One region of the Bacillus sp. DX3.1 genome, then DNA from elsewhere that is predicted to be linked to it. Evidence: a T-box and tRNA genes for the amino acid it is inferred to sense, from the RefSeq annotation. Region 1 holds a T-box; the other holds one or more tRNA genes.
What was found. The T-box of region 1 lies ahead of leuS (leucine--tRNA ligase). A T-box ahead of a tRNA ligase gene usually reads a tRNA of that ligase, here a tRNA-Leu.
Positions count from the first base shown of each region.

Region 2: it encodes a tRNA-Leu, which carries the amino acid that the T-box ahead of leuS (leucine--tRNA ligase) is inferred to sense. The anticodon was not compared.

Region 1 is NZ_CP128153.1:4,428,781-4,443,937, forward strand. Features, by position in the region: gene QRE67_RS22210 (VrrB protein) at 1-217, opposite strand, end outside; gene leuS (leucine--tRNA ligase) at 364-2,772, opposite strand; T-box leader at 2,839-3,127, opposite strand; gene QRE67_RS22220 (MDR family MFS transporter) at 3,178-4,371, opposite strand; gene codY (GTP-sensing pleiotropic transcriptional regulator CodY) at 4,729-5,529, opposite strand; gene QRE67_RS22230 (FtsX-like permease family protein) at 6,311-8,161, opposite strand; gene QRE67_RS22235 (ABC transporter ATP-binding protein) at 8,178-8,939, opposite strand; gene QRE67_RS22240 (hypothetical protein) at 9,071-9,220, opposite strand; gene QRE67_RS22245 (YtzC family protein) at 9,238-9,501, opposite strand; gene mnmL (tRNA modification radical SAM protein MnmL/YtqA) at 9,776-10,735, shown strand; gene mnmM (tRNA 5-(aminomethyl)-2-thiouridylate-methyltransferase MnmM) at 10,732-11,304, shown strand; gene QRE67_RS22260 (ABC transporter ATP-binding protein) at 11,400-12,242, shown strand; gene QRE67_RS22265 (ABC transporter permease) at 12,261-12,950, shown strand; gene QRE67_RS22270 (aspartate/glutamate racemase family protein) at 13,028-13,723, shown strand; gene QRE67_RS22275 (VOC family protein) at 13,706-13,861, opposite strand; gene mleCBF (CBF family alpha/beta fold macrolide esterase) at 14,257-15,099, shown strand.
Region 2 is NZ_CP128153.1:598,819-613,975, forward strand. Features, by position in the region: gene hemL (glutamate-1-semialdehyde-2,1-aminomutase) at 1-932, opposite strand, end outside; gene QRE67_RS02895 (ABC transporter ATP-binding protein) at 1,076-2,089, shown strand; gene QRE67_RS02900 (ABC transporter permease) at 2,082-2,873, shown strand; gene QRE67_RS02905 (ABC transporter permease) at 2,878-3,663, shown strand; gene QRE67_RS02910 (potassium channel family protein) at 3,749-4,153, shown strand; gene bcp (thioredoxin-dependent thiol peroxidase) at 4,199-4,654, shown strand; gene perR (peroxide-responsive transcriptional repressor PerR) at 4,964-5,392, shown strand; gene QRE67_RS02925 (YgzB family protein) at 5,467-5,823, opposite strand; rRNA gene QRE67_RS02930 (16S ribosomal RNA) at 6,186-7,737, shown strand; rRNA gene QRE67_RS02935 (23S ribosomal RNA) at 7,880-10,801, shown strand; rRNA gene rrf (5S ribosomal RNA) at 10,903-11,018, shown strand; tRNA gene QRE67_RS02945 (tRNA-Asn) at 11,028-11,102, shown strand; tRNA gene QRE67_RS02950 (tRNA-Ser) at 11,107-11,198, shown strand; tRNA gene QRE67_RS02955 (tRNA-Glu) at 11,209-11,283, shown strand; tRNA gene QRE67_RS02960 (tRNA-Val) at 11,288-11,363, shown strand; tRNA gene QRE67_RS02965 (tRNA-Met) at 11,388-11,464, shown strand; tRNA gene QRE67_RS02970 (tRNA-Asp) at 11,467-11,542, shown strand; tRNA gene QRE67_RS02975 (tRNA-Phe) at 11,553-11,628, shown strand; tRNA gene QRE67_RS02980 (tRNA-Thr) at 11,645-11,720, shown strand; tRNA gene QRE67_RS02985 (tRNA-Tyr) at 11,731-11,814, shown strand; tRNA gene QRE67_RS02990 (tRNA-Trp) at 11,829-11,902, shown strand; tRNA gene QRE67_RS02995 (tRNA-His) at 11,915-11,990, shown strand; tRNA gene QRE67_RS03000 (tRNA-Gln) at 12,055-12,129, shown strand; tRNA gene QRE67_RS03005 (tRNA-Gly) at 12,135-12,209, shown strand; tRNA gene QRE67_RS03010 (tRNA-Cys) at 12,220-12,290, shown strand; tRNA gene QRE67_RS03015 (tRNA-Leu) at 12,386-12,468, shown strand; gene QRE67_RS03020 (NUDIX hydrolase) at 12,847-13,308, shown strand; gene QRE67_RS03025 (DUF6241 domain-containing protein) at 13,513-14,103, shown strand.

The DNA.
Region 1 (15,157 bases):
CCATTGTTGGGAAGCCACCACCACTCCTTGGATGCCCTGTTCCTCCTACCATTGTCGGGAAACCATCACCACTCCCTGGATGCCCTGTTCCTCCTACCATTGTTGGGAAGCCACCACCACTCCTTGGATGCTCCGCTCCTCCCATTAGCATATGAGAATATCCATCCGTCCAATTATGCATAGCAGCATGCTGTGCGTTATTATCTATCCCCTTCATTTCTTTCACCTCTTTCTCCTAAATTAACGTGCCCTTGTTATCATATTTCAGAAGAAAGAATAGGTGTTTGTCTATACTTGAATTTCGCTATTTCCTTAGTTGTCTCTAAAAAAAAGAGCAGCCCTTAACAGGACTGCTCTTTCTCATTAATTTGCAACGATATTAACAAGTTTTCCAGGAACAACAATTACTTTACGTACTGTTTTCCCTTCAATTTGCTCTTGAATTGCTTCAATTGCAAGTTGTTCCATTTCTTCTTTTGATGCATCTTTTTTCATCGTTAACTTCGCACGTACTTTACCCATTACTTGAACAACGATTTCAACTTCGTCCTCTACAAGTTTAGACTCATCAAATGTTGGCCAACTTGCATATGTGATTGTTTCGTTATATCCAAGCTTGTTCCAAAGTTCTTCCGCAACGTGCGGTGCAACTGGTGCTAACATTTTCACGAAACCTTCCACATACTCTTTTGGAAGTGATTCTGCTTTATATGCATCATTCACAAACATCATCATTTGAGAAATCGCAGTGTTAAAACGAAGCTCTGTATAGTCTTCTGTTACTTTCTTCACTGTTTGATGATACGCTTTTTCAAGATTTTTGTTTGCTGCACCTGTAATTTTCTCGCTTAATTCACCGTTTTCTTGAACAAATAGGCGCCAAACACGATCTAAGAAGCGACGAGCTCCATCAAGACCATTTTCAGACCAAGCAATCGAAGCATCTAATGGTCCCATAAACATTTCGTATAGACGAAGTGTATCTGCGCCATGGCTTGCTACGATATCATCAGGGTTTACAACATTACCTTTTGATTTACTCATTTTTTCGTTGTTTTCACCTAAGATCATACCTTGGTTAAATAGTTGTTGGAATGGCTCTTTCGTTGGAACAACTCCTACATCGTATAACACCTTATGCCAGAAGCGTGCGTATAGTAAATGAAGTACCGCATGCTCTGCACCGCCGATATAAATATCAACCGGAAGCCATTGTTTTATTTTTTCTGGATCAGCAAGGTGTTCGCTGTTTGTTGGATCAATATAACGTAAATAGTACCAACAGCTACCTGCCCATTGTGGCATTGTATTTGTTTCACGGCGACCTTTTTTGCCAGTCTCAGGGTCTACAACATTTACCCACTCTTCAATATTTGCAAGTGGCGATTCACCTGTACCAGAAGGACGGATGTTTTCTGTTTTCGGAAGAATTAATGGTAATTCTTCTTCTTTTACAGCTGACATTGTGCCATCTTCCCAATGGATAATTGGAATTGGCTCACCCCAGTAACGTTGACGGCTAAATAACCAGTCACGTAAGCGGTATGTTACTTTTTGATTTCCTGCGCTTGTTACTTCAAGCCATTCGATCATTTTGGCAATTGCTTCTTCTTTGTTTAAACCATCTAAGAATGCTGAGTTCACGTGCGCTCCATCACCTGTATGTGCTTCTTTCGTGATATCTCCGCCTTCTACAACTTCTTTCATTGGAAGCTCGAATGTTTGTGCAAATTCATAATCACGTTCGTCATGTGCTGGAACTGCCATTACTGCACCTGTTCCATAAGTTGCAAGAACATAGTCAGCAATCCAGATTGGTAATTTCTCACCGTTTACTGGGTTAACTGCATAAGCACCTGTAAATACGCCTGTTTTTTCTTTTGCAAGCTCTGTACGCTCTAAATCACTTTTCGCTTTTACAGAGTCAATGTATGCTTCCACTGCTTCTTTTTGATCTGCAGTTGTAATCCCAGCAACAAGCGTATGCTCTGGAGCTAATACGCAGTATGTTGCACCAAATAGTGTATCTGGGCGCGTTGTGAAAACTGTAAATTTCTCTTCTGTACCGTCAATATTGAAGTGTACTTCTGCACCTTCAGAACGACCGATCCAGTTGCGTTGCATATCTTTTAAGCTTTCCGGCCAATCAAGCTCATCTAGGTCTTCTAGTAAACGATCTGCATACGCCGTAATTTTTAGCATCCATTGTCTCATTGGACGACGTTCAACTGGATGATCACCGCGCTCACTCTTGCCATCGATTACTTCTTCGTTTGCAAGTACTGTACCAAGGGCTGGGCACCAGTTTACTGGTACTTCATCTACATAAGCTAAACCTTTTTCATATAGCTTTAAGAAAATCCATTGTGTCCATTTATAATAACTTGGATCCGTTGTATTTACTTCACGATCCCAATCATAAGAGAAACCTAATGATTTAATTTGGTTACGGAATGTGTTAATATTTTTCTCAGTAAATTCTGCTGGGCTGTTTCCAGTATCAAGTGCATATTGCTCTGCCGGAAGACCGAATGCATCCCATCCCATTGGATGAAGAACGTTGTAACCTTGCATACGTTTCTGACGAGATAAAATATCTGTTGCCGTATATCCTTCTGGATGCCCTACGTGTAAGCCTGCACCTGATGGATATGGGAACATATCTAGTGCATAAAATTTCGGTTTGTCTGTTTCATCTGGCGTACGGAATGTTTTATTCTCTTCCCAATACGCTTGCCACTTCTTCTCAATCTCTTGATGATTAAAACTCATTAAACACCCTCCATTCAAATTCTATATATTTTCACCGCCTAAAATACAAAAAACCCCTCATCCCAGAAAAGGGACGAGAGGTTATAGATTCCCGCGGTACCACCCTAAATTAATGTAATAGAGGATGTTCAAAACGTCCGGTAAAGATAGCTGTCGCATTTCTTTATCCTCCTTTTTGAACAAGCACTAATATATACATTCGCTTAGATCCGTAACGTGGATAGACGGCAATTGCTACTTCATTTCACAACTGCAACTCAAAGGCGAGTTCATAATGAAACGTGGATTGACTTGCACCGACCGTCAACTCTCTAAACCAGCTTCTATTACTACTACTCCTTCTCACTGTTATTACATATAAGTTATATTAAATATATTCTAAAACATGTTACATGTTCCGTCAAACTAAACTGCAATTTTTTCTTGGGGAGTTTCTTCTACTTTTACTCGTTTATCATATATACTCGCTGCTAATATCGCTACTACAAGCATTACCATTATGGCAATGAACAATACTTCCATATTATATATGTCAACAATCGCTCCACCGACAACAGGTCCAAACATTTTTCCAACAGTTGCTGCACTATTAACCACTCCTTGATAAAAACCGATTTTATCCTTTGGTGCTAATATGTTTGCAATCGTTGGAACAGCTGGCCATACGAATAATTCACCAATTGTTAATGTTACCATTGCGACAAGAAACATCGTAAACTGTTGCGCTTGGCTGAGTACAATAAAGGACGCAGCAAAAATACAAATTCCGATCATAATCTGTTGTTTTAAAGAGCGTTTCATCGCTCGAATGATCATGCTGACAAGTGGCTGTGCACAAACAATCATCGTCCCATTTATCGTCCATAATAAACTGTAATAGCGCAGACTAATATTTAACTCCTGCATATGCGTTGCAATTGCACCTTGCCACTGTACATATGTAACCCAGCATAAAGCATATGCGACACACACAATAAGAAGTGCTCGAAATCCTGGTGTAAGTGACCATGCTTTCTTCGTTTCCCCTGGTGTTTGTAAACTTTTTTCCTTTTTGTCTTCCATACCACGGAATCCAATAAAGGCAATTAAAAAGAAAATAAAATATAAAATAAAGTTCGCTAAGAAAATATAATCAAAACGGTAAGAAGCAACTAAACCACCGCACGCTGTTCCAACAGCAATCCCAACGTTCTGTCCGACATACATTGCATTAAATGCTCTCCGGCCACCTTCTGGCCAAACCGTTCCAACCATCGCATACATCGATGGAAATACCATACCAGAACCAAATCCAATTAATGCAAGCCAGACGACATATAACGGCCAGCCATGATAAAATACAAGGCCGAGAATCGATACTAATGTAATGATAATTCCAACTAAAATAGATTTATATCCGCCCCATTTATCAAATAGCACACCGCCGAGCAAGTTACCGATTACACCAGTTAACGAGTTAATCATTAACACCATACCAGCCACTGATAATGATTTTCCTAAATGATCGTGTAAGTAAATTGTATTAAAAGGCCATAAAAAAGAAGCACCCGTGACATTGATAATCATCCCAGCTACTAATAGCCATACTTTTCTTGGCATAGTTCGACCCTCCTATTCTGTTGTTTTTCGTTCGTATATAACATTAGAATTGTATTCGTTTTTAAATAGGAAGGCAACTGATTAATAGTTGGTGAAATTCTGATAATATCGTGAAATCGGGCTCATGTGGATGATATAAATATATCGACGACTCTACAAAATACAACTGGGATACATACTCAAGACAAATTTGTATTGGTAACAATGTTAAAGAAGTCGATTCCCAACTTATAAAGTGAAACTTTGATCAGTTGGGGGTTTCTTCATCCCCCACTGATCATTAGCCCCTACCTAACTTCTTTGCTTCTTGCAGAAATTTGAGGTGAGGGTATTACTGCTAAAAGAGACAGCTCTATTTTAAATTATTTTTCTGTGCTTATTGTTAGTTTTTAAATTTGCAAGTTCTGGTAAAAACTTGTCATTTAATACTTTAATACGTGTTCCTTTCATACCCAAAGAACGAGATTCAACGATACCTGCACTCGCGAGTTTACGAAATCCGTTTACGATTACAGAACGAGTGATACCTACACGGTCAGCAATTTTACTTGCAACAAGTAATCCTTCTGTTCCATCTAATTCTTCGAAGATGTGCTCAATTGCTTCTAACTCACTGTATGATAATGAGCGGATTGCCATTTGAACAATTGCTTTACTACGAGCTTCCTCTTCAACTTTTCCCGCTTTTTCATGTAAGATTTTCATACCTACTACAGTAGAGCTATACTCAGCAAGAATTAAATCATCATCTAAAAACTCTTGATGGGTACGAACTAATACTATTGTACCTAAACTCTCGCCACCACCAACGATTGGTATAATTGTAGTTAAGCCTTGACCAAACAATTCTTTGTTTTCTACAGGGAACCCTGTATATTTACTATTTACATCTAAGTTTGAAGATATTTCTGTAATATTGAATAGGCTTTGTGTATATTCTTCTGGGAATTGACGCCCCGCAAGCATTTGTTTCATGCGCTCATTTTCAATTTGTTGATGAATTGCATATCCTAATAACTTACCACGATTGTTTACTATGAATACGTTTGCTTCAATTACTTCACACATTGTATCTGCCATTTCTCTAAAGTTTACAGTTTGTCCTGCTGTACTTTGTAATAACGCGTTTAACGTTCTTGTTTTTACTAATAGTCCCATTTCTAAATTTCCTCCTTCATGTTACGTACATATTGAGATATTATCGTTATCTTTTCTAGCATAATTTCAAATGATAAATTAAGTTCTGGTACAACAATAAAGTGAAACTTTTATCAGTGTGGGGTTTTCTTCATCCCCACTGATCATTATCATTAATCACGAATCGGACTTTTACGAGCAGTTTATCTCCCAGCTCACTTCTTTGCTTTCTCCAGAACTTTGAGATAGAGATATTATTGCCCGCAAATAGCGGGATAAAGTGAAACTTTTATCAGTGGGGGTTTTCTTCATCCCACACTGATAATTAGCCCTCACCAATCGGGCTTTTACGGGCAGTTATCCCCCACCTATCTTCTTTGTTTCTCTCTGAATCTTGAGGTGGGGGTTTTACTGCCCGTTAATGCGGGGTAAAATTTGCATACTCTCTACGCAATGTTGCTATAAGTTCATTATCTGGATTAAATTTTGAATATTTATTCTAGAATTCTATGTGCTATAAACGTTTTGCACCCGAACTTTATTCCTCATATAAGGTAATTTTGTAAATACAATTACATGATAAATTAAAAGCGCATACAAATCTGAATTTTTTTGAATCGTCACAATAATTTCAAATTTATATGACAATATGTGTAATGTTATTTCCGGAAATTATGGCAGCATCAGGGAAATACTGATTTACGGCTCTTAATATTTAATATTGTTATTGGTTTCAGTGGAATTATAAAAATAAGAAAGTCGAACTAGATACAATCATCTAGTTCGACTTCTTTTCAAAACTCTATTTCTCTTTCGGAAGAACAATTCCTTTATACAATTGAACTGTAATGAAGTAGTAAATCGCGTAAATGACTAAGAAAATAACAATCGGAAGCCAAATACGGAAATACGGGTCAAGTAAGATGAACCCGAAAATGTTCATACCAATTAATACGTGGGCAATACCTACGATTGCTGGGAATAAGAACACTAAGAATAACTCTTTATAGATGGACTTCGTTAATAACTCACGGCGAACACCGATTTTACGAAGCATTTGATAACGCGTAATATCGCTTGATGCACCAGAAAGAATCTTAAACATTAAACAACTTGCCATCATGGCTAGGAAAGCAATTCCTAGGAAGAAGCCCATAAATACTGTTCCACTTGCAATGCCGTAAAATCCAGTATACAGTTGGTTCTTACTTTGCAAGGAACCTTCTTTTACATTTTTATATTTAGCTATCTGCAACTCGTCAATTTTTTCCCATTCTTTTTTATATGTTAAGAAATTATCTACTTTTCCAAGTAATGCAACGCCTTCTTTACCTTGTACACCATCATACATCTTTTTATCTACAATTTTGATTGTTTGATCAGGATGTACATAGAACGGCTGGATAGACCTTAAAGCATTATCCCACTCTTCCGGAATTACCTTTGCATTCGCATCTTTTTCTTGACTATATCTTGAAATAGCACCTACTGGAATATCTTCAGAAACAGGTTTAAATTTACCAACACTTTCTTTTCCTACACCATCCTGTACTAATGGACGATTTTTTTCTAGGTCTTCTTTTAAGTAGTAAACGAACTTATCATCTACTTTGTAACGATATTCATTTTTCTCTTTAAATGTAATACCATCTAATATTTTCTTTTCTTCCGCTGTTGGGTTATGAATCGCTACATCATAAATTGCCAAACCATCTACAGTCAGCATAACATTATTTTTAAAAGCCATACCGCCAGAAATCGCACCTGCTCCAAGCGCGACTAACATCGCTACTGTCGCTAGTACCTTTGTTAAGCTATTAATACGGAAGTTTAATTGTGCAAATGTAAAAGCATTAAGTCCTTTTTCAGTACGTTTTTTATTACTTTTTAGCTTCTTAATAATAAGCGGAAGGAACGTTCCAAATAACATGTAAGTTCCTGACGTTACGGTAATTAATGCAATAATAATCCCGACTTGCGCCAACTTATCCATGTAAACCATAGAAGCATAGCCGATTGCTAATAGAATAATTCCAACGAATGCAAGTGCAACAGTCTTTGCTCCTTTTACAGAAATACGATCCGTTTTGGAATCTGCATGAACCAGTTGCAGAACCGTAATACGTGATAATTTGATACTATTCATAATTGCTGATAAAACAAATAGTACAAGGAAGAAAATACAAGTAACAATCGTAGATGGAACATAAAATGCATGGTAGCCACCTGCAGTAAACTCAAGCTGCTGCATAAGTAGTTTACCAATTCCTCGTGCTAGCCCTACACCAACTGCAATACCAACTACAAGAGATGCAATTCCTAATACAATTGTTTCAATAAACATAAGCAATGTAACCTTATGTTTTTTTGCTCCTAACATCATATACATACCGAATTCTTTTTGACGAAGTGATAGTAAGAAAGAATTTGCATATAAAATATAGAAGAATGTAATAATAGCTAATAGTACTGCACCAGCATGGAATACGAACTGAATACTGCTAATTACAGAATTCGCTTCAATAAATGCTTTATTCAGTGCTAGCGTTTGGAACATATAAAAAATTGAAATAGACATTACAAGACCAACAAGTAAGACGATATAGTCTTTCAGCTTACTTTTTAGTCCTGACATAGAAAGCTTAAATAACATGCCTGAACCTCCTTTCTTATGCTTTTTGTGTGCCTAAGTCTGCAAGCACATCTAAAATTTCTTTATAGAACGCTTCACGCGTCCCACTGCGGTGAATTTCCTTATACAATTCGCCATCTTGAATGAATAGAATGCGTCGGCAGTAACTTGCACTAAACGGATCATGTGTAACCATCATAATCGAAACGCCTTGCTTTTCATTTAAGTTTGTCATTGCATCTAAAAGACTAGTTGCGTTTTTAGAGTCAAGTGCTCCGGTTGGCTCATCTCCTAAAATAATTGCTGGTTCATGTACAAGTGCACGCGCTGCTGCTGAACGTTGCTTTTGTCCACCAGATACTTCAGATGGATACTTTTGAAGTATTTCTGAAATTCCTAACATTTCCGCTACCTTTTCTACTTTTGGTCCAATCTTTCTTGAAGGAACGCCTTGCAGAGAAAGTGGTAATGCAATGTTTTCATAGATTGATAAGTTTTCTAGCAAGTTAAAGTCTTGGAAAATAAATCCTAGTTTTTGTGAACGGAAATCAGATAGCTCACCTTGCTTCATTTTTGTAATATCTGTACCTGCAATTTCAACAACACCGTCCGTCGCTTTATCTAATGTCGAAATTACATTTAGTAATGTTGTTTTCCCTGAACCAGATGGTCCCATAATTCCAACAAATTCGCCTTCTTGAATTGAGAATGACACGCCCTTTAATGCGTGCGATTGGCTCTCGCCTTTTTTACCGTATACTTTTTTGACGTTTTTCACGTCTACTACTGGTGTTTTCATATAGATCCTCCTCTTTGTTTTCCTGTTCCTATTTTGCTCTTTTTAGACATTATCTGCCATCGGTTAACATTACATTTACCTTACATTTTTGTAATATAAAAAAATAAAGCCAGGTCATACTGCGACCTGGCTTACTCTGATTGCTTTGATTTTTGCGGTTGTCCTTTTTTACGATTCCGTTGCTTCGCTTCTACAACTGGATCGAGTTCATTGGAAAACTCAGCATTATGTCCATTTTGTGTTTTTTGTTCTGGGTTATTTTGATCTGAACGCTTTGCCATTTCTAGCTCACTCCTTCTTAATGCGGCGTAACAATCATTTGATGTTGCAGTTGACGAACTGCCATACGAGCACGGTTTAATTGCTCACGTTGCTCATCATTCGCATGTTGTTGCATGATTTGTAGATCGTTATAAGCTTGTTCTAATTGTAATTGCGCATCAGAATATTCCATCGTGTTGTAATGCTCTTGTCTCATTCCAAGGTCTAATTGCTCTTTTGCATATTCTATCGCTTGCTCAGCTTGCGTAATGTATGTTTCAAGTGATTGACGCTCTGCCATTTTATTTCCTCCTTGCCTTTATCCTGCTCTAACGGATAGTAAAACTCCCACCTCAAGATTGTGCGGAATCAAAAAAGATAGCTGGGAGATAACTGCCCGTAAGAGCCCGATTGGTTCGACTAACCATCAGTCACTGATGGAAGTTTTACTTTATTTCCCCTTTAGTTTGTCCCTTCCATATGAACCTTATGAGTATGTTATAATGGATTTTGTTTCATTTTTACTTGTATAGCATAAATAAAATAGAATGTTTTTGATTTAGGAGGGATATGTAATGAAAGGCCAAAACCCTTTTCCATATACAAATGACAATAAACGTTACCATACGTGGAACTATCATCTACGCAAAGAATTTGGTGAAAAAATCTTTAAAGTTTCGTTAGACGCTGGCTTTGATTGCCCAAACCGTGACGGTACAGTGGCATACGGTGGTTGCACATTTTGTAGTGCTGCTGGTTCTGGTGATTTTGCTGGTGATCGCCGTGACGACGTTGTAACGCAATATCATGAAATGAAAGAAAAAATGCATGAGAAGTGGAAAGATGGAAAATGTATCGCTTACTTCCAAGCATACACAAATACACACGCTCCAGTAGAAGTGTTAAAAGAAAAATTCGAACCGCTTTTAGAACAAGATGACGTTGTTGGTCTTTCTATTGCCACTCGTCCAGATTGTTTACCTGACGATGTTGTGGAATATTTAGCGGATTTAAATAAACGTACGTATCTTTGGGTGGAGCTTGGACTACAAACTGTTCATGAGCGTACAGCTAACCTGATTAACCGCGCGCATGACTATCCTTCATACGTAGAAGGCGTGAACAAACTCCGTAAGCATAATATTAACGTATGTTCCCATATTATTAACGGCCTTCCTCTTGAAAATTACGACATGATGATGGAAACAACACGTGAAGTAGCAAAGCTTGATATTCAGGGTATTAAAATTCATTTGCTTCATTTATTAAAAGGAACGCCGATGGTGAAACAATATGAAAAAGGACAACTCGAATTCCTTTCTCTTGAAGAGTATGTAAGTCTTGTTGTCGATCAACTTGAAATCATCCCATCAGACGTCATTGTGCACCGTATTACAGGTGACGGTCCACCAGACTTAATGATTGGTCCAATGTGGAGCTTAAAAAAATGGGAAGTATTAAATTCCATCGATGCAGAATTTGTACGCCGCGGCACTTGGCAAGGGAAATATGCAAATGAGGTGAAGCCATTATGAAATTAGAACGTGTTTTACCATTTGCACGTACACTACTGCAAACTGCTGTAAAAGAAGGCGACTATGCGATTGATGCAACGCTTGGCAACGGTCATGATACTTGCTTTTTAGCGGAGATTGTCGGGGAGAACGGCAAAGTCTTTGGCTTTGATATTCAACGTGAAGCCATTGAAAGCTCAGCTACTCGGCTAAAAGAAAAAGGACTCGAAGAGCGAACAGTTCTCGTTCATGATAGTCATGATACTTTGTCATCCGTATTGCCAGAGGAGGCAAAAGGAAATGTAACCGGAGCAATTTTTAACTTAGGTTACCTTCCCGGGGGTGACAAACATATCGTTACAAAACCAAACTCTACAATTTCTGCTATCGAGCAATTATTAGAAGTGATGGCACCAGAAGGCATCATCGTCCTTGTCATCTATCATGGACACCCAGAAGGACAAGTAGAACGCGATGCCGTTGTGAAGTTTGCAGAAGAGCTTGATCAAGAACAAGCACACGTACTCCGATATGGATTTATCAATCAACAAAATCATCCACCATTTATTGTGGCGATTGAGAAACGCTAAGACGTGCAATGTATGCACGTCTTTTTTATTGTCTCAAGAACAACACCTACCATATAATGGATATATAAATCCTATGCAGAAGGAGAGTAAATATTTTGTTGGTAGAACTGAAAGAAATAAAAAAGAAATACGGCAAACAAATTATCTTAAAAGGCATTAACTTATCTATTCCAAAAGGACAAGCATCTGCCATTATTGGTGGAAATGGTACTGGAAAAAGCACTTTACTCAAAATGATTGCCGGATTTATTGCCCCTACAACTGGAACAATCCAGAAACAACCGGGTATAAAAATCGGATATGTACCTGAGCACTTTCCAGAAGATATTCGTTTTACACTTGAAGACTATTTGTATCATCTCGGTCGTATTCACGGTTTATCCCAAACACACTTACAAAAGAAAATCCCTGAAATGCTGGAACTCTTTCATTTAGAGCATGCCAATCATTCCGTTATAAGAAACTTTTCAAAAGGAATGAAGCAAAAAACAGGTATCATGCAAGCACTCCTTAGTAACGTAGACATGTTAATTTTAGATGAACCCCTTTCTGGACTTGATCCGAAATCACAACAGGAACTCGAGGATATATTGCTTACATTAAAACAACAAGGACTCACCGTTCTCTTTACTTGCCATGAGAAGCAGCTACTAGAAAACTTTGCAGATCGAGTTGTGACATTAGCTAATCATACGATTGCAGAGGATAAACTTTTACTATCCGATAAAATCCCGCAAGAGCACATCTATATAGAAGCAACTGTGCCTCACACATTTTCTATCACAGAGTTACAGAAGCAATCCGGCTACATACATGTTGCATATAACGCAAAACTGTATCTCATTCAATTACAAATTGAAAAGAATTATACAGGCGATATACTTCAATATTTATTACATGAAAAAGCATTCATTACGTTGTTACACCCTAATTCCTAAACCGAAAGAAGGCTCTTTATGCTCGCGCTCATTCGTTACAATTTTCTCGATTATACAAAGTCATATAAGTACGTTCCGCCCATCGCGATGTACATTGTAAGTTTACTTTTTGTCTATACCTATAAACCAAATCCAATTGTTCCAACATATTTAGAAACAGCACTTCCGCTCTACTTACTTTCAGCTTGGATTACCGTGACACTGTTTCATACGGAAGACCCTGTTCAAGAACAAATTACCCTTTCTCATACAAAAAATATACACACCCTATATCTTGGCAAATATGTAACAGTGCTTCTCATTTGTAGCTTTCTGTCCTTTGTATCTGTTATATATCCAATTGTCTTTGATATGTTTCATGAAAAAATGACAATGTCATTTTTTATAATTGGTATCCTTGCACACATTTCTTTATCTATACTTGGTATTTCAATTGCAACATTATTTACACGAAACATCATCAAAAAAGCAAATACCGCTTGGCTTAGCCTTTCTTTTGTACTACTTATCACGATTGCGTCAATTCGTCTAAAAAAAGAGACGCCAGAACTATTATGGTTTTTCCCGCCTATCGACAGTTTCATGATGCTAGGGCATTATGAGCAGGAATTGCTCTCGCATACACTTTGGCTCACTGCATGGGCGCTTGTATATTCATTTGTATTAATTGCTTTATTTCTTTATCTTGTTCGGAAAAGACGTTTTTAAAGAAGGAACTTTTAAATAAAGACAAGAATCCATAGAGTTAGAATTACTAAATGGATCTTACAGGAGGATGTACAACTATGATTGGAATACTAGCAGGAATGGGACCAAAATCTACAGGACCATTCGTTGATACAGTAATCGAACAGTGCCAAGAGATTTATGGTGCGAAAGACGACATGGACTTTCCTCATATGATGATTTATTCATGTCCAACGCCATTCTACATGGATCGGCCTATTAATCATGAAGATATGGAAAAAGCCATTATACATGGTGCACAAAAGCTTGAAAGTACTGGTATCAACTTTATTGCAATACCCTGTAATACGGCACATCTTTACTTTAATCAGGTAAAGAATTCGGTTTCAGTTCCCCTATTAAACATGGTGGATGAGACTATAAAAGAAATACCTAATCACGCAAAGAGAGTAGCCCTTTTAGCTACCGATGCCACTGTTCAATCTGGTATGTATCAAGAGGCTTTTTCGAAATCTGGTATGAATTATATTTACAAAGACAGTTGGCAAACTGATGTAAATATAATCATATCAAAAATAAAAATAGGTCAAATAAACGAATCAAGTCAATTGTGGAATAAGCTCTGCACAGAATTAGCTACTACTGTAGATGTCGTAATCATAGCATGTACAGATTTGAATGTTGTATTAGATAAGAAATCGGATAATATTTGCTTTGTTGATTCTTCTACCTGTCTTGCAAGGGCCGTTGTAAAAAAGTATTTATCTATTAGAGAATCAATAACTGAGATGTAAATTTTTTTTGGAAATACATATGAACGAAAACAGATTGAGCTCATCAGCGTACCAATCTACTGCTTTTTGTAAATCTTTTACGTGAATAAAAACAGTGTTAATTTTGTTCATAATCGTCTGTTGTATTTGATTATCCATTTTAAAACCTCCTCAAATAAAAAAGCATTTGTACATAGTGATTTATCAAGACCTAAATTAAAGGACATTACATATTAGTCATATAAAATATGTAATGTCCTTTCTTATTCAACTAACGCGCCCTTTAATGGAATAACATAACTTGCGTTTTTAGAGATTGTTTTATCAATCACATTAGTAGATGAAGATTGTTTCCACGATGTAATAGTTTTATAAGTACTAACCATTAAACATTAATTTTCAAATACCTAGAATTAAAAGGAATAGTGTGCATAGCAGCATAAGAAATAAAAGAGGTAAAGAAAACTTTAGTATGGAGGGAATACCCCTATATTAACAGGAATAAGTATGGTTATGATTTCCAAATCATTTAACATTTAAAAGGAGGTAAAAACATGAGTGAACAAATACTGAAAGTAAATAAAGTAGGTATATGTACAGAAATTTTTGGGAATCCTAAGGATCCTGCTGTGCTTTTAATTATGGGAGCGATGTCTTCATTAGACTGGTGGGATGAGGACTTCTGCCTCCGCCTTGCTGATCAGGGGAGATTTGTCATTCGGTACGATCATCGTGATTTGGGGAGATCCGTCACTTATGAACCTGGTACTTCTAACTATACAATAACGGACATGACTGACGATGCGGTTGGGGTCCTGGATGCTTATTCCATAGAGCGGGTCCATATCGTTGGAATGTCCCTGGGCGGTTTGATCGGTCAGATTCTTGCCCTGAGATATCCAGAACGCATATTTACGCTTACCCTAATTGCATCAAGTATGTTCGGGACTGAGATGGAAAAACTGCCTCCAATGGACCAAAGCATACTGGATTACCATGCGAAGAGTACTTCCATAGATTGGTCAAATCGGGAGGCGGTCATTTCCTATCTGGCGGGTGGATGGAAAACTTTATGTGGTTCCAAACCTTACGAGGAGGTAAGAATGTATAAACTGGCGGAAAGAGAGGCTGCCCGCGCTAAACAGCTGCCGAGCAGATTCAATCATGCCATGCTGCAAGGCGGAGACGAGTATTACGATAGAATGGGTGAGATTAGCATACCTGTCCTCATTATTCATGGCACAGAAGATCCAGCTCTCCCATACGAGCATGGACTTGCTCTTGCGAAAGCTATTCCCCATGCTGAATTAGTGACTCTTGATGGATCAGGTCATGAGATTCATAGTGAAGACTGGGACCAAATTATAGACTCAGTTGTAAATCTTAGTTCGCGATAAAAATTAGTGATTTCATTTTTTATATTAAAAGATGCCTTATTAAATTTTATACCTGTTG
Region 2 (15,157 bases), 1.3 Mb from region 1:
CCTGCTGCCATAGAAGCTGGGTTTCCAGCCATTGTACCAGCTTGGTAAGCAGGTCCGAGCGGAGCAACTTGTTCCATAATTTCTTTCTTACCACCGTATGCACCGATTGGAAGACCGCCGCCGATTACTTTACCAAGCGCTGTTAAGTCAGGTGTTACACCAAGTAAGTCTTGAGCACCACCATACATAAAGCGGAAAGCTGTAATCACTTCATCATAAATGACTAATGCGCCAGCCTTGTGAACAAGTTCGTTTACTTTTTCAAGGAAGCCAGGTTTCGGCTCTACAATTCCGAAGTTCCCAACGATTGGTTCTACAAGAATGGCAGCTACTTCATGTCCCCATTTATCTAATGCTTCTTTTAATGTTTCTACATTATTAAATGGAACTGTAATTACTTCTTGAGCGATGCTTTGCGGTACACCAGCAGAATCTGGAGTACCAAGTGTAGAAGGACCAGAACCAGCTGCTACAAGTACTAAGTCAGAATGGCCATGGTAGCAACCAGCAAATTTCATAATTTTTGTGCGACCTGTATAAGCACGAGCCACACGAATTGTTGTCATAACAGATTCAGTACCAGAGTTCACGAAACGAACTTTATCTAATGCAGGCATTGCCTCTTTTAACATTTTTGCAAATTTTACTTCTAGTGCTGTTGGTGTTCCGTATAATACACCATTTTCAGCAGCTGTTTTGATTGCTTCTGTTACATGAGGGTGAGCATGCCCTGTAATGATTGGGCCATATGCTGCTAAATAATCGATATATTTGTTACCATCTACATCCCAGAAATAAGCACCTTTCCCGCGTTCCATTGCAACAGGTGAACCGCCACCAACTGCTTTGAAAGAACGAGAAGGACTGTTTACACCACCAACGATATGTTCTAATGCTTCTTTATGTAATGCTTCTGATTTTGTGAAATTCACTACAATTCATCTCCTTACAAAAATCTATCTATTATTCTAACATGTTTTTCACAAAGAGTGCGTGTTCAAAAAGACGTATTGTTTGTGATAGGAATGGCAGTTGGGTAAACTATTCGTTGTGGTATTTAGGAAGGAGGCCGATTATGAATTCGGTTATTGAGGTAAAAGGATTGCGTAAAGAGTTTACATCATACTCAAGCCGTTCAGGCTTAAAAGGAGCTTTTCGTGATTTATTAAATCGTAATTATAAAATTGTGCCAGCAGTAAATGATGTTTCGTTTACTGTGAAACAAGGTGAAATGGTTGGTTACATTGGTGAAAATGGTGCTGGTAAATCGACTACGATCAAAATGTTAACTGGGATTTTAACACCAACGTCCGGTCAGATTACAGTAAATGGTATGAATCCGCATAAACAACGAGAAGAATTTGTAAGAACAATTGGTGTTGTATTTGGTCAGCGTTCACAGCTTTGGTGGGATATTGCGGTACAAGAGTCATTTCGTTTATTAAAGAAAGTATACGGTGTATCGGATAGGCAGTATAAAGAACATATGGAGCATGTCATCGAAACGCTAGATATTGGTCCCTTGTTAGATAAACCAGTGCGTAAATTATCGCTCGGCCAACGGATGCGTTGTGAATTAGCAGCGGCATTAATTCATAATCCACCGTTACTGTTTTTAGATGAACCAACAATTGGACTAGATGTCCTTGTAAAATTGAAAATCCGTGAATTTCTAAAAGAAATGAATGAGCGTTATAAAACAACAATTTTATTAACGACACATGATATTACAGATATTGAAGCGTTATGTGAGCGCGTCATTATGCTGGATGAAGGAAATATTATGTATGATGGCTCATTAGAAAAACTTCGTTCACAGTGGGGAACAGAAAAAGAAATACATTTTCAATTTATAGCACCAGTCTCCTATCAGCAGATATCAATGGTGATGCCGGATAATAACGTAGCTTGGTCACAGGGGAAAGAAGAGAATACATGGATTGCGAAAATCCCGAACGAAGAAGTTATCATTTCAATGCTTATTTCAAAAGTAGTCCAAGCTTTTCAAATTAAAGACTTAAAAATTAACGAAGTATCAACAGAAGAAATTATTCGCAACATTTATGAAGAGGGTATGATTCATGGGTAAGTACATCGAAATGATTCGTATTCGGTTTTTAATGATGCTTGCCTACCGAACGAATTATTACAGCGGAATCTTAATTTATACAATTAACATCGGAGCTTATTATTTTCTATGGCAAGCAATTTATAGCGGAAAAGAGAATATTGAAAGCTTATCGATTTCTCAAATGACAACATATATTGCAATTGCATGGATGGCTCGTGCTTTTTATTTTAATAATATCGACAGAGAAATTGCGATGGAAATTCAGGAGGGACGTGTAGCGGTTGAATTAATCCGTCCATACAACTACTTAGGAATGAAAGTAATGCAAGGACTTGGAGAAGGGATATTTCGCTTCGCCTTCTTTTCTATTCCAGGTATGGTTATCGTTACGCTTCTATTTTCATTACAAATTACAACAAACTTTCAAACATGGCTTTATTTTTTCCTATCGTTAGTCTTTAGTTTTATCATTAATACACAAATTAATTTAATGACGGGGATGCTTACATTTTTCTTATTTAACAATAGTGGAATTATGTATGCAAAGCGCGTTGTCATTGATTTATTTTCAGGATTATTGTTACCGATTAGTTTCTATCCTCTATGGGCACAAAAAGCAATGGTGTTCTTGCCGTTTCAAGCAATCAGCTACATTCCAAGTATGATTTTCTCAGAAGGGATACAAGGGAGTGCATTGTATCAGGCTTTATTATTTCAAATGATTTGGTCAGTAGTCCTTATTATTCCAATTGTACTTATGTGGAAAACAGCAAGAAAACGATTGATTGTACAAGGGGGATAATGAGATGTTATATATAAAGCTGTTTTTACAGTATGCAAGCCAATATATAAAAACAAAATTAGAATATCGCGGCGATTTTATCATCGGGTTATTATCTGATTTACTGCTACAAGCTGTAAACTTAATTTTTATTCTTGTTGTTTTTGGGCATACACAAGCATTGAAAGGTTGGAGTAGAGAAGAGGTTATTTTTATATATGGCTTTTTCTTAGTTCCGTTTGCTATTTTCTCTGCGTTCTTTAATATATGGGATTTTAATGATCGTTACATTATTAAAGGAGAGATGGATCGCGTTTTAACGAGACCGATTCATAGTCTGTTTCAAATTATATTAGAGCGTATGGAACTGGAATCTTTAATTGGTGCAGTGACAGGGATCGTTGTAATGGGATATGCAGCGGTGCAATTACAGTTATCCTTTTATTGGTACGATTTCTTTCTATTCATATTGATGGTAGCTGGCGGGGCACTTGTATATGGAGGAATCTTTATAACACTCGCAAGTATTGGTTTTTGGTCAGATGCGAAAAGTTCCATTATGCCACTCATGTACAACATTGGGAATTACGGGCGTTATCCAGTAAATATTTATAATCGTGTCATTCGCTTTATTTTAACATTTGTATTACCGTTTGCCTTTGTTGGTGTATATCCTGCTGCTTATTTTCTTAGAAAAACAGAATGGAACAGTTATGCATTTGCGACACCAGTCGTTGGTGTGATTTGTTTTACGATTGCATTAACGCTTTGGAATGTAGGCGTGAAAAAGTACCGCGGTGCGGGGAATTAATGAAGGGTTAACATCCTATATATTGCCCGGTAACTTTGGGATAAATAGGCCTTTGTCCTCATACATATAAGATGAGGTGGGGGACATGTTGTGGGGACTTATTTTATTAATTGCAGCGATTGCTGTTTTAAGAAGCATTCAATTGTTATGGAACTCAGCTGTGGAATCAAAGCGTTTCTTTTCATTCTATAATTTAGCTTCGCTATTTCTTATTTATACAACGGTACTTATTGCATTTGGATTAAGTTATGTTGTGTTAGAAGAAACGGGTTTAGTTGTGTTAAGAGAAGATGGAGAAGAGCTAACGGTTCGTTCTTTTCATCTTGTAGAAGTATGCCTATACTTTAGTGCAGTAACATTATTATCAGTTGGATATGGAGATGTAACCCCGATTGGAATTGGGCGCTGGATTGCAATTGTTGAAGCATTGATTGGATATACATTACCGTTTGCTTTTGTGGTTCGAACGGTAATGGAAAATGAAAAATAAGGGAACATTTGTTATAGTAGAAGGAAAAGGTAAGGAGTGATAAAAATGGTCGCAGTAGGAGAAATGGCACCAGATTTTACACTAGAAGGAAGTAATGGAGAGCAAATCAAATTGTCCGATTTTCACGGCAAACATGTTGTATTGTATTTTTATCCGAAAGATATGACACCAGGATGTACGACAGAAGCATGTGATTTTCGTGACGCGTACGGGTTGTTCCAAGAGAAAGATACGGTTATTTTTGGGATAAGTCCAGACCTAGTAAATAGACATTTAAAATTTATTGAAAAGCACGATTTACCATTTGTACTTTTAGTGGATGAAGATCATAAAGTGGCAGAACTATATGATGTTTGGAAACTAAAGAAAAACTTTGGAAAAGAGTATATGGGAATCGAGCGCTCTACATTCCTTATTAATAAAGACGGCGAGCTTGTAAAAGAGTGGCGTAAAGTGAAGGTAAAAGGTCATGTAGAGGAAATTCTTTCTTATATAAAATAAGATACCTGTTCGAAAGGGATAAAAAGAATAATGATGGAGTATGAGGCATATGCCTATACTCTTTTGCTGACGTTCCATATATTAAAAGGGTAGGGCATACCTCCTCAGGTGATAGTATTTTAAGTGCGAGTTTTCGCACTTTTTTTATGTGCAAATGTATAAACAGGGGACGAGTTTACATAAGAATAAGTATGATCCGAAAATAAACCACATAGTTATAGGAGAAATATTGACGATTGAAAAGAAAAGGAGTACACTCTTTATAAGAATTATAAAATAATAATCCGTATAGAATCGGGGGGCATGACGGTGGTCAAAGAAGAATTAAAAGAAGCGCTAGAAATGCTGAAAAATACGGGTGTACGTATAACTCCACAGCGTCATGCTATTTTAGAGTACCTTGTGGAATCTATGACGCACCCAACAGCGGATGAAATTTATAAAGCGTTAGAAGGTAAGTTTCCAAATATGAGCGTTGCGACTGTCTATAATAACCTACGTGTATTTAAAGAAGTCGAGCTTGTAAAGGAATTAACTTACGGAGACGCTTCAAGTAGATTTGATTATGTTACAAGTCAACATTACCATGTGATTTGTGAAGACTGTGGTAAGATTGTTGATTTTCCTTATGTAGGTTTGGAAAAAATTGAAGATGAAGCTGCGAAAACAACGGGCTTTGTTATTAATAGTCATCGTTTAGAGATTTATGGTGTATGTCCAGAATGTCATAAGGCGTAATATATAATAAAGAAAGAGGCTGATGATTTTCATCAGCCTCTTTCTTTATTATATGGAAATGGTACATGTCCTGTTTAAGCTTTGTAATTTTTTCTATTATACTTCTCATCAAACTCTTTTCCTTCTAAATTTCGATCAAGCGTTAATGGCTGATTACAATGCATACATGCATCTACGCGTCCAAGTATTTTGGTTGGTTTATTACAGCTTGGACAAATAATTTGTACGGTTTTTGTAGATAACATTCCAATCCAAAAGTAGACAACTGTACTAGCGATAACAGCTAAAAAGCCAACCATCATAAAAGTTGTCATGATAATAATATTCTCACGGAAAAATACGCCTAAGTATGCAATGAAGAGGCCGATAAATACTAAACTTAATGCAAAGGTTCGAATTTTATTGATCTTGTTAGAATACTTAATCCCCATTCCCATCACGCTCCTATAGCAACAATATAACATAAAATTTAGAATCTTTGGTTAAAAAAGAAAGGTACTATATTGAAATTGTAGAAATGAGAAGTGTGAAGAAGTAAAATGAGATGTGAAATTTTTTTATAAAAAGTATTGACCCTATACATTCAGCATGATATATTAATAACCGTCGCTGATGCGAAACAACAGAAAGCAGAAAGCGAAAAACAAAATGAAAAACTTAGTTGACATCAAAAAACGAAGATGTTAACATAAGGAAGTCGCCAATCGAGCGGCAAACAAGTTCTTTGAAAACTGAACGAAACAAACAACGTGCAACGTCAATTTTTATTTTTATGATGCTAGACAAACTAACTTTATTGGAGAGTTTGATCCTGGCTCAGGATGAACGCTGGCGGCGTGCCTAATACATGCAAGTCGAGCGAATGGATTAAGAGCTTGCTCTTATGAAGTTAGCGGCGGACGGGTGAGTAACACGTGGGTAACCTGCCTACAAGACTGGGATAACTCCGGGAAACCGGGGCTAATACCGGATAACATTTTGCACTGCATGGTGCGAAATTGAAAGGCGGCTTCGGCTGTCACTTGTAGATGGACCTGCGTCGCATTAGCTAGTTGGTGAGGTAACGGCTCACCAAGGCAACGATGCGTAGCCGACCTGAGAGGGTGATCGGCCACACTGGGACTGAGACACGGCCCAGACTCCTACGGGAGGCAGCAGTAGGGAATCTTCCGCAATGGACGAAAGTCTGACGGAGCAACGCCGCGTGAGTGATGAAGGCTTTCGGGTCGTAAAACTCTGTTGTTAGGGAAGAACAAGTGCTAGTTGAATAAGCTGGCACCTTGACGGTACCTAACCAGAAAGCCACGGCTAACTACGTGCCAGCAGCCGCGGTAATACGTAGGTGGCAAGCGTTATCCGGAATTATTGGGCGTAAAGCGCGCGCAGGTGGTTTCTTAAGTCTGATGTGAAAGCCCACGGCTCAACCGTGGAGGGTCATTGGAAACTGGGAGACTTGAGTGCAGAAGAGGAAAGTGGAATTCCATGTGTAGCGGTGAAATGCGTAGAGATATGGAGGAACACCAGTGGCGAAGGCGACTTTCTGGTCTGTAACTGACACTGAGGCGCGAAAGCGTGGGGAGCAAACAGGATTAGATACCCTGGTAGTCCACGCCGTAAACGATGAGTGCTAAGTGTTAGAGGGTTTCCGCCCTTTAGTGCTGAAGTTAACGCATTAAGCACTCCGCCTGGGGAGTACGGCCGCAAGGCTGAAACTCAAAGGAATTGACGGGGGCCCGCACAAGCGGTGGAGCATGTGGTTTAATTCGAAGCAACGCGAAGAACCTTACCAGGTCTTGACATCCTTTGAAAACCCTAGAGATAGGGCTTCCCCTTCGGGGGCAAAGTGACAGGTGGTGCATGGTTGTCGTCAGCTCGTGTCGTGAGATGTTGGGTTAAGTCCCGCAACGAGCGCAACCCTTGATCTTAGTTGCCAGCATTTAGTTGGGCACTCTAAGGTGACTGCCGGTGACAAACCGGAGGAAGGTGGGGATGACGTCAAATCATCATGCCCCTTATGACCTGGGCTACACACGTGCTACAATGGACGGTACAAAGAGCTGCAAGACCGCGAGGTGGAGCTAATCTCATAAAACCGTTCTCAGTTCGGATTGTAGGCTGCAACTCGCCTACATGAAGCTGGAATCGCTAGTAATCGCGGATCAGCATGCCGCGGTGAATACGTTCCCGGGCCTTGTACACACCGCCCGTCACACCACGAGAGTTTGTAACACCCGAAGTCGGTGGGGTAACCTTTATGGAGCCAGCCGCCTAAGGTGGGACAGATGATTGGGGTGAAGTCGTAACAAGGTAGCCGTATCGGAAGGTGCGGCTGGATCACCTCCTTTCTATGGAGAATTGATGAACGCAGTTCATCAATATACGTTGACTTGTTTCGTTTCGTTCAGTTTTGAGAGAACTAAATCTCTCGAAATGTATGTTCTTTGAAAACTAGATAACAGTGTAGCTCATATTTTTTTAATTAATTTTGGTTAAGTTAGAAAGGGCGCACGGTGGATGCCTTGACACTAGGAGTCGATGAAGGACGGGACTAACGCCGATATGCTTCGGGGAGCTGTAAGTAAGCTTTGATCCGAAGATTTCCGAATGGGGAAACCCACTATACGTAATGGTATGGTATCCTTACCTGAATACATAGGGTATGGAAGACAGACCCAGGGAACTGAAACATCTAAGTACCTGGAGGAAGAGAAAGCAAATGCGATTTCCTGAGTAGCGGCGAGCGAAACGGAATCTAGCCCAAACCAAGAGGCTTGCCTCTTGGGGTTGTAGGACATTCTATACGGAGTTACAAAGGAACGGGGTAGACGAAGCAGCCTGGAAAGGCTCGTCATAGAAGGTAACAACCCTGTAGTCGAAACTTCGTTCCCTCTTGAATGTATCCTGAGTACGGCGGAACACGTGAAATTCCGTCGGAATCTGGGAGGACCATCTCCCAAGGCTAAATACTACCTAGTGATCGATAGTGAACCAGTACCGTGAGGGAAAGGTGAAAAGCACCCCGGAAGGGGAGTGAAAGAGATCCTGAAACCGTGTGCCTACAAATAGTCAGAGCCCGTTAATGGGTGATGGCGTGCCTTTTGTAGAATGAACCGGCGAGTTACGATCCCGTGCGAGGTTAAGCTGAAGAGGCGGAGCCGTAGCGAAAGCGAGTCTGAATAGGGCGTTTAGTACGTGGTCGTAGACCCGAAACCAGGTGATCTACCCATGTCCAGGGTGAAGTTCAGGTAACACTGAATGGAGGCCCGAACCCACGCACGTTGAAAAGTGCGGGGATGAGGTGTGGGTAGCGGAGAAATTCCAATCGAACCTGGAGATAGCTGGTTCTCCCCGAAATAGCTTTAGGGCTAGCCTTAAGTGTAAGAGTCTTGGAGGTAGAGCACTGATTGAACTAGGGGTCCTCATCGGATTACCGAATTCAGTCAAACTCCGAATGCCAATGACTTATCCTTAGGAGTCAGACTGCGAGTGATAAGATCCGTAGTCAAAAGGGAAACAGCCCAGACCGCCAGCTAAGGTCCCAAAGTGTGTATTAAGTGGAAAAGGATGTGGAGTTGCTTAGACAACTAGGATGTTGGCTTAGAAGCAGCCACCATTTAAAGAGTGCGTAATAGCTCACTAGTCGAGTGACTCTGCGCCGAAAATGTACCGGGGCTAAATACACCACCGAAGCTGCGGATTGATACCTATGGTATCAGTGGTAGGGGAGCGTTCTAAGGGCAGTGAAGTCAGACCGTAAGGACTGGTGGAGCGCTTAGAAGTGAGAATGCCGGTATGAGTAGCGAAAGACGGGTGAGAATCCCGTCCACCGAATGCCTAAGGTTTCCTGAGGAAGGCTCGTCCGCTCAGGGTTAGTCAGGACCTAAGCCGAGGCCGACAGGCGTAGGCGATGGACAACAGGTTGATATTCCTGTACCACCTCTTTATCGTTTGAGCAATGGAGGGACGCAGAAGGATAGAAGAAGCGTGCGATTGGTTGTGCACGTCCAAGCAGTTAGGCTGATAAGTAGGCAAATCCGCTTATCGTGAAGGCTGAGCTGTGATGGGGAAGCTCCTTATGGAGCGAAGTCTTTGATTCCCCGCTGCCAAGAAAAGCTTCTAGCGAGATAAAAGGTGCCTGTACCGCAAACCGACACAGGTAGGCGAGGAGAGAATCCTAAGGTGTGCGAGAGAACTCTGGTTAAGGAACTCGGCAAAATGACCCCGTAACTTCGGGAGAAGGGGTGCTTTCTTAACGGAAAGCCGCAGTGAATAGGCCCAAGCGACTGTTTAGCAAAAACACAGGTCTCTGCGAAGCCGTAAGGCGAAGTATAGGGGCTGACACCTGCCCGGTGCTGGAAGGTTAAGGAGAGGGGTTAGCGCAAGCGAAGCTCTGAACTGAAGCCCCAGTAAACGGCGGCCGTAACTATAACGGTCCTAAGGTAGCGAAATTCCTTGTCGGGTAAGTTCCGACCCGCACGAAAGGTGTAACGATTTGGGCACTGTCTCAACCAGAGACTCGGTGAAATTATAGTACCTGTGAAGATGCAGGTTACCCGCGACAGGACGGAAAGACCCCGTGGAGCTTTACTGTAGCCTGATATTGAATTTTGGTACAGTTTGTACAGGATAGGCGGGAGCCATTGAAACCGGAGCGCTAGCTTCGGTGGAGGCGCTGGTGGGATACCGCCCTGACTGTATTGAAATTCTAACCTACGGGTCTCATCGACCCGGGAGACAGTGTCAGGTGGGCAGTTTGACTGGGGCGGTCGCCTCCTAAAGTGTAACGGAGGCGCCCAAAGGTTCCCTCAGAATGGTTGGAAATCATTCGTAGAGTGCAAAGGCATAAGGGAGCTTGACTGCGAGACCTACAAGTCGAGCAGGGACGAAAGTCGGGCTTAGTGATCCGGTGGTTCCGCATGGAAGGGCCATCGCTCAACGGATAAAAGCTACCCCGGGGATAACAGGCTTATCTCCCCCAAGAGTCCACATCGACGGGGAGGTTTGGCACCTCGATGTCGGCTCATCGCATCCTGGGGCTGTAGTCGGTCCCAAGGGTTGGGCTGTTCGCCCATTAAAGCGGTACGCGAGCTGGGTTCAGAACGTCGTGAGACAGTTCGGTCCCTATCCGTCGTGGGCGCAGGAAATTTGAGAGGAGCTGTCCTTAGTACGAGAGGACCGGGATGGACGCACCGCTGGTGTACCAGTTGTTCTGCCAAGGGCATAGCTGGGTAGCTATGTGCGGAAGGGATAAGTGCTGAAAGCATCTAAGCATGAAGCCCCCCTCAAGATGAGATTTCCCATAGCGTAAGCTAGTAAGATCCCTGAAAGATGATCAGGTTGATAGGTTCGAGGTGGAAGCATGGTGACATGTGGAGCTGACGAATACTAATAGATCGAGGACTTAACCATATAATATGAAGCAATGTTATCTAGTTTTGAGAGAATATAAAAAAACTTGTTGACTTTTTAAATCAATCAGGTATAATAATGATTGTCTCAAATGAATATAGTCTGGTAATGATGGCAGAGAGGTCACACCCGTTCCCATACCGAACACGGAAGTTAAGCTCTCTAGCGCCGATGGTAGTTGGGACCTTGTCCCTGTGAGAGTAGGACGTTGCCAGGCTAACATTATTCCGCAGTAGCTCAGCGGTAGAGCTATCGGCTGTTAACCGATCGGTCGTAGGTTCGATTCCTACCTGCGGAGCCATGATGGAGAGCTGTCCGAGTTGGCCGAAGGAGCACGATTGGAAATCGTGTATACGTCATAAGCGTATCAAGGGTTCGAATCCCTTGCTCTCCGCCATAACATTTTTGGCCCGTTGGTCAAGTGGTTAAGACACCGCCCTTTCACGGCGGTAACACGGGTTCGAATCCCGTACGGGTCACCACTTCGGAGGATTAGCTCAGCTGGGAGAGCACCTGCCTTACAAGCAGGGGGTCGGCGGTTCGATCCCGTCATCCTCCACCATATAAAATATATGAATAGTAACGTCGCGGGGTGGAGCAGTCTGGTAGCTCGTCGGGCTCATAACCCGAAGGTCGCAGGTTCAAATCCTGTCCCCGCAACCAATGGTCCCGTGGTGTAGTGGTTAACATGCCTGCCTGTCACGCAGGAGATCGCCGGTTCGACCCCGGTCGGGACCGCCATTTATTTTTTGGCTCGGTAGCTCAGTCGGTAGAGCAGAGGACTGAAAATCCTCGTGTCGGCGGTTCGATTCCGTCCCGAGCCACCATTTTAAAAATGAATATGCCGGCTTAGCTCAATTGGTAGAGCAACTGACTTGTAATCAGTAGGTTGGGGGTTCAAGTCCTCTAGCCGGCACCATGTAAGTTTCGGAGGGGTAGCGAAGTGGCTAAACGCGGCGGACTGTAAATCCGCTCCTTCGGGTTCGGCAGTTCGAATCTGCCCCCCTCCACCATTTACATTTTATATAGGGGCATAGTTTAAAGGTAGAACAGAGGTCTCCAAAACCTCCAGTGTGGGTTCAATTCCTACTGCCCCTGCCAAAACACAACATGGCGGTTGTGGCGAAGTGGTTAACGCACCGGATTGTGGCTCCGGCATTCGTGGGTTCGATTCCCATCAGTCGCCCCATTTTTATTTTAAACATTTACAAATAAAATAATGGTTACACACATACAATGTATTAAAACTTCGGTGGGCTATAGCCAAGCGGTAAGGCAACGGACTTTGACTCCGTCATGCGCTGGTTCGAATCCAGCTAGCCCAGCCATTCTTGCGGAAGTAGTTCAGTGGTAGAATACAACCTTGCCAAGGTTGGGGTCGCGGGTTCGAATCCCGTCTTCCGCTCCAAGTTTAATACGGCGGCATAGCCAAGTGGTAAGGCAGAGGTCTGCAAAACCTTTACCACCGGTTCGAATCCGGTTGCCGCCTTTTTTGTTATCTAGATATAGTGAAATTAGTAGACGAGTACAACTTAAAAGAGTAGTGCAATACTAAGTTCGTTATGTCGAATTTTTTTATATTTTGCCTGAGTGGTGGAATGGCAGACACGCCGGACTCAAAATCCGGTGCCTTCACGGGCGTGTGGGTTCGACCCCCACCTCAGGTATCTAGTAAACAAGGCTTCGTATTTAATTATACGAGGTCTTGTTTTATTTGCTTATATATTACTTCTGGTTAACTTGTGATTAATGAGGTGGAAATTCATATACTATATAAATACAAATTAAAAAACCGACATAAACCCCTTCTTTTTAGGTGGAAGAGAGCATCCGACCATGCATAGAAGCGGTCAGATCCTTTTCCTGCCCAGACGTAGTGAAAACAAAGAGAGAAAACGAGTGCGGGTCACCTTTTGTTATCCATAGCCGCGGCTTATATGTCGAAAAATCAAAATGGATTTATATAAAAGGGATTTTATAGTGTCTGAAGAACATTAATATATATTATAATTTAAATGTTATTGATATTCTCTGGAGGATGAAAGATGGGACATACACCACCTAAACATATTATTGCAGTTTCTGCTTATATCACGAACGAAAATAATGAAGTTCTTTTAACACAGGTTCAGTGGAGAGCTGATACATGGGAAATGCCTGGTGGACAGGTAGAAGAGGGAGAAGCACTTGATCAGGCAGTCTGTAGAGAAGTACTTGAAGAAACAGGTCTTATTGTAGAACCTATTGGAATAACAGGTGTTTATTATAATGCATCAAAGCATATTCTAGTAGTTGTATTTAAGGTGGAGTATGTTAGTGGAAAAATAAAAACACCACCTGAAGAAATAAAGGAAGCAAAATTTGTTGCATTAAATGAAAGTAATATTGACGAGTATATAACACGCCCTCATATGAAGTCGAGGACACTGGATGCTATGAAAGCAAAGTATTTTACCCCATATGAAACTTGGAAAGTAGATCCTTATAATTTGATAGTAAGATTATAAAAAGAAGTAAAGTTTTTTGGTGTGTGTATATTTTATTTTAGTTCCTTATTGAATAGCTTTTAACATTTATTCTGCTGTTTTCAACACCACATACTTTGAGAGTAAGGTTTAGTTATAACTATTATTTGAAAATTAATCATAAATTTCCTGTTATAATATGTCTTATACATAATATTTAAAAAATTAAAAACAGGAGGAGAGATTATGAAAAAAAAGTTATTGTACTGGGTGGGCTCAATTGCTGGTTTAGCTCTTGTAGGATTTGGAATATTTTATGGATTAACGGCTACATCTACTATAAGCGTGGAGAAAGAATCTGTTTCCTCTGAAGCAGTAAAAGAAAAAAAAGAAGAACCAGTATTGGAGGAAAAAGATTCACAAGAAAATACGGCACAGATTGAAGGTGTTGATTTACAATTAGATATTGATAACAGCTCACCCGAATCGGCAGTTATAGCAGCTATGCATAAAATGACTCATCAAAAAGTACGTGCACAAGAAAAGTGGGGCGCAATTCCAATGACTAAGCAAGGTACAGATCTCATATATAATATCGTCGCTCAAAGCTCATTCAAGGAGAAAGATAGATTATTACAAATTGCTGAAAGATGGAAGAATCGTGATTTTAGTCAAATATCAGATGACCATAATTTCTTTTGGACTTTTGATGGAGGAACAATCGGAAAAGCGTATGGTATGCTGAATACTTCAGAAGAAAGAACTTTCGCCATTAATAACTTTGGTGAGGAAATGACTGGGAAGTTAGTTAAATCTGGTGATCTTTCAGCTAAATAATGAAATAACTTAGTAAAGAAGTAGAAAGTGAAGCAAAATGAACTTATATAAATACAAATTAAAAAACTGACATACAACCCCTCTTTTTAGGTGGGAGAGAGCATCCGACCATGCATAGAAGTGGTCAGATCCTTTTCCTGCCCAGACACAGTGAAAACAAAGAGAGAAAACGAGTGCAGGTCACCTTTTGTTATCTATAGCCGTGGCTTATATGTCGAAAAATCCAAAATGGATTTATATAGTAGATATTGAGAATAATGAAGATGTATTTTTTTGTATTCATTAAGGACGAGTTGTTTGATCCCGAATCAAACAATTCGTCCTTTTTATCCCGCTATTTGCGGGCAGTAATCCCCCACTGATCAAAGTTTTACTTTATGTATAGTGTGTGGACGCAGGGACGTCTAATATGCTGTTAGAACGGATAGGCTAGGAGAATAGAGAAAATAGGTGATTATCCACTGTATTGGGTCATCAGCCCCTATTGAATTACAGGTAGAGAGATTTTATATGTTGATAAAAGGAACGTTCGTTTGGTATGATATCTATATTGTTCTAATGGAGAGTAAAAATTGTTATTTCAACCTTTAAGATATTTTGGTAAGGGAAAAGTTTGTATTATGTTATATAAATACAAATTAAAAAACCTACATAAAACTCTTCTTTTTAGGTAGGAGAGAGCATCCGGCCATGCATAGAAGCGGTCAGATCCTTTTCCTAACCCATGCCAAGTGAAAACAAGGAGAGAAAATGAGTACAGGCCACCTTTTGTTATCCATAGCCGCGGCTATATGTCGAAAAATCAAAATGGATTTATATAGAAAGCACTTAAAGGTCAAGAAAATCCAAAGTGATATAATAGAAGAATAGATACATTATATTGACGTTTTTGAATGAGTAGGAGTTTGTGCTATATAAATACAAATTAAAAAACCGACACATAAAACCCTTCTTTTTAGGTGGGAGAGAGCATCCGTTCATGCATAGAAGCGGTCAGATCCTTTTCCTGCCCCATACCAAGTGAAAACAAAGAGAGAAAACGAGTGCAGGTCAC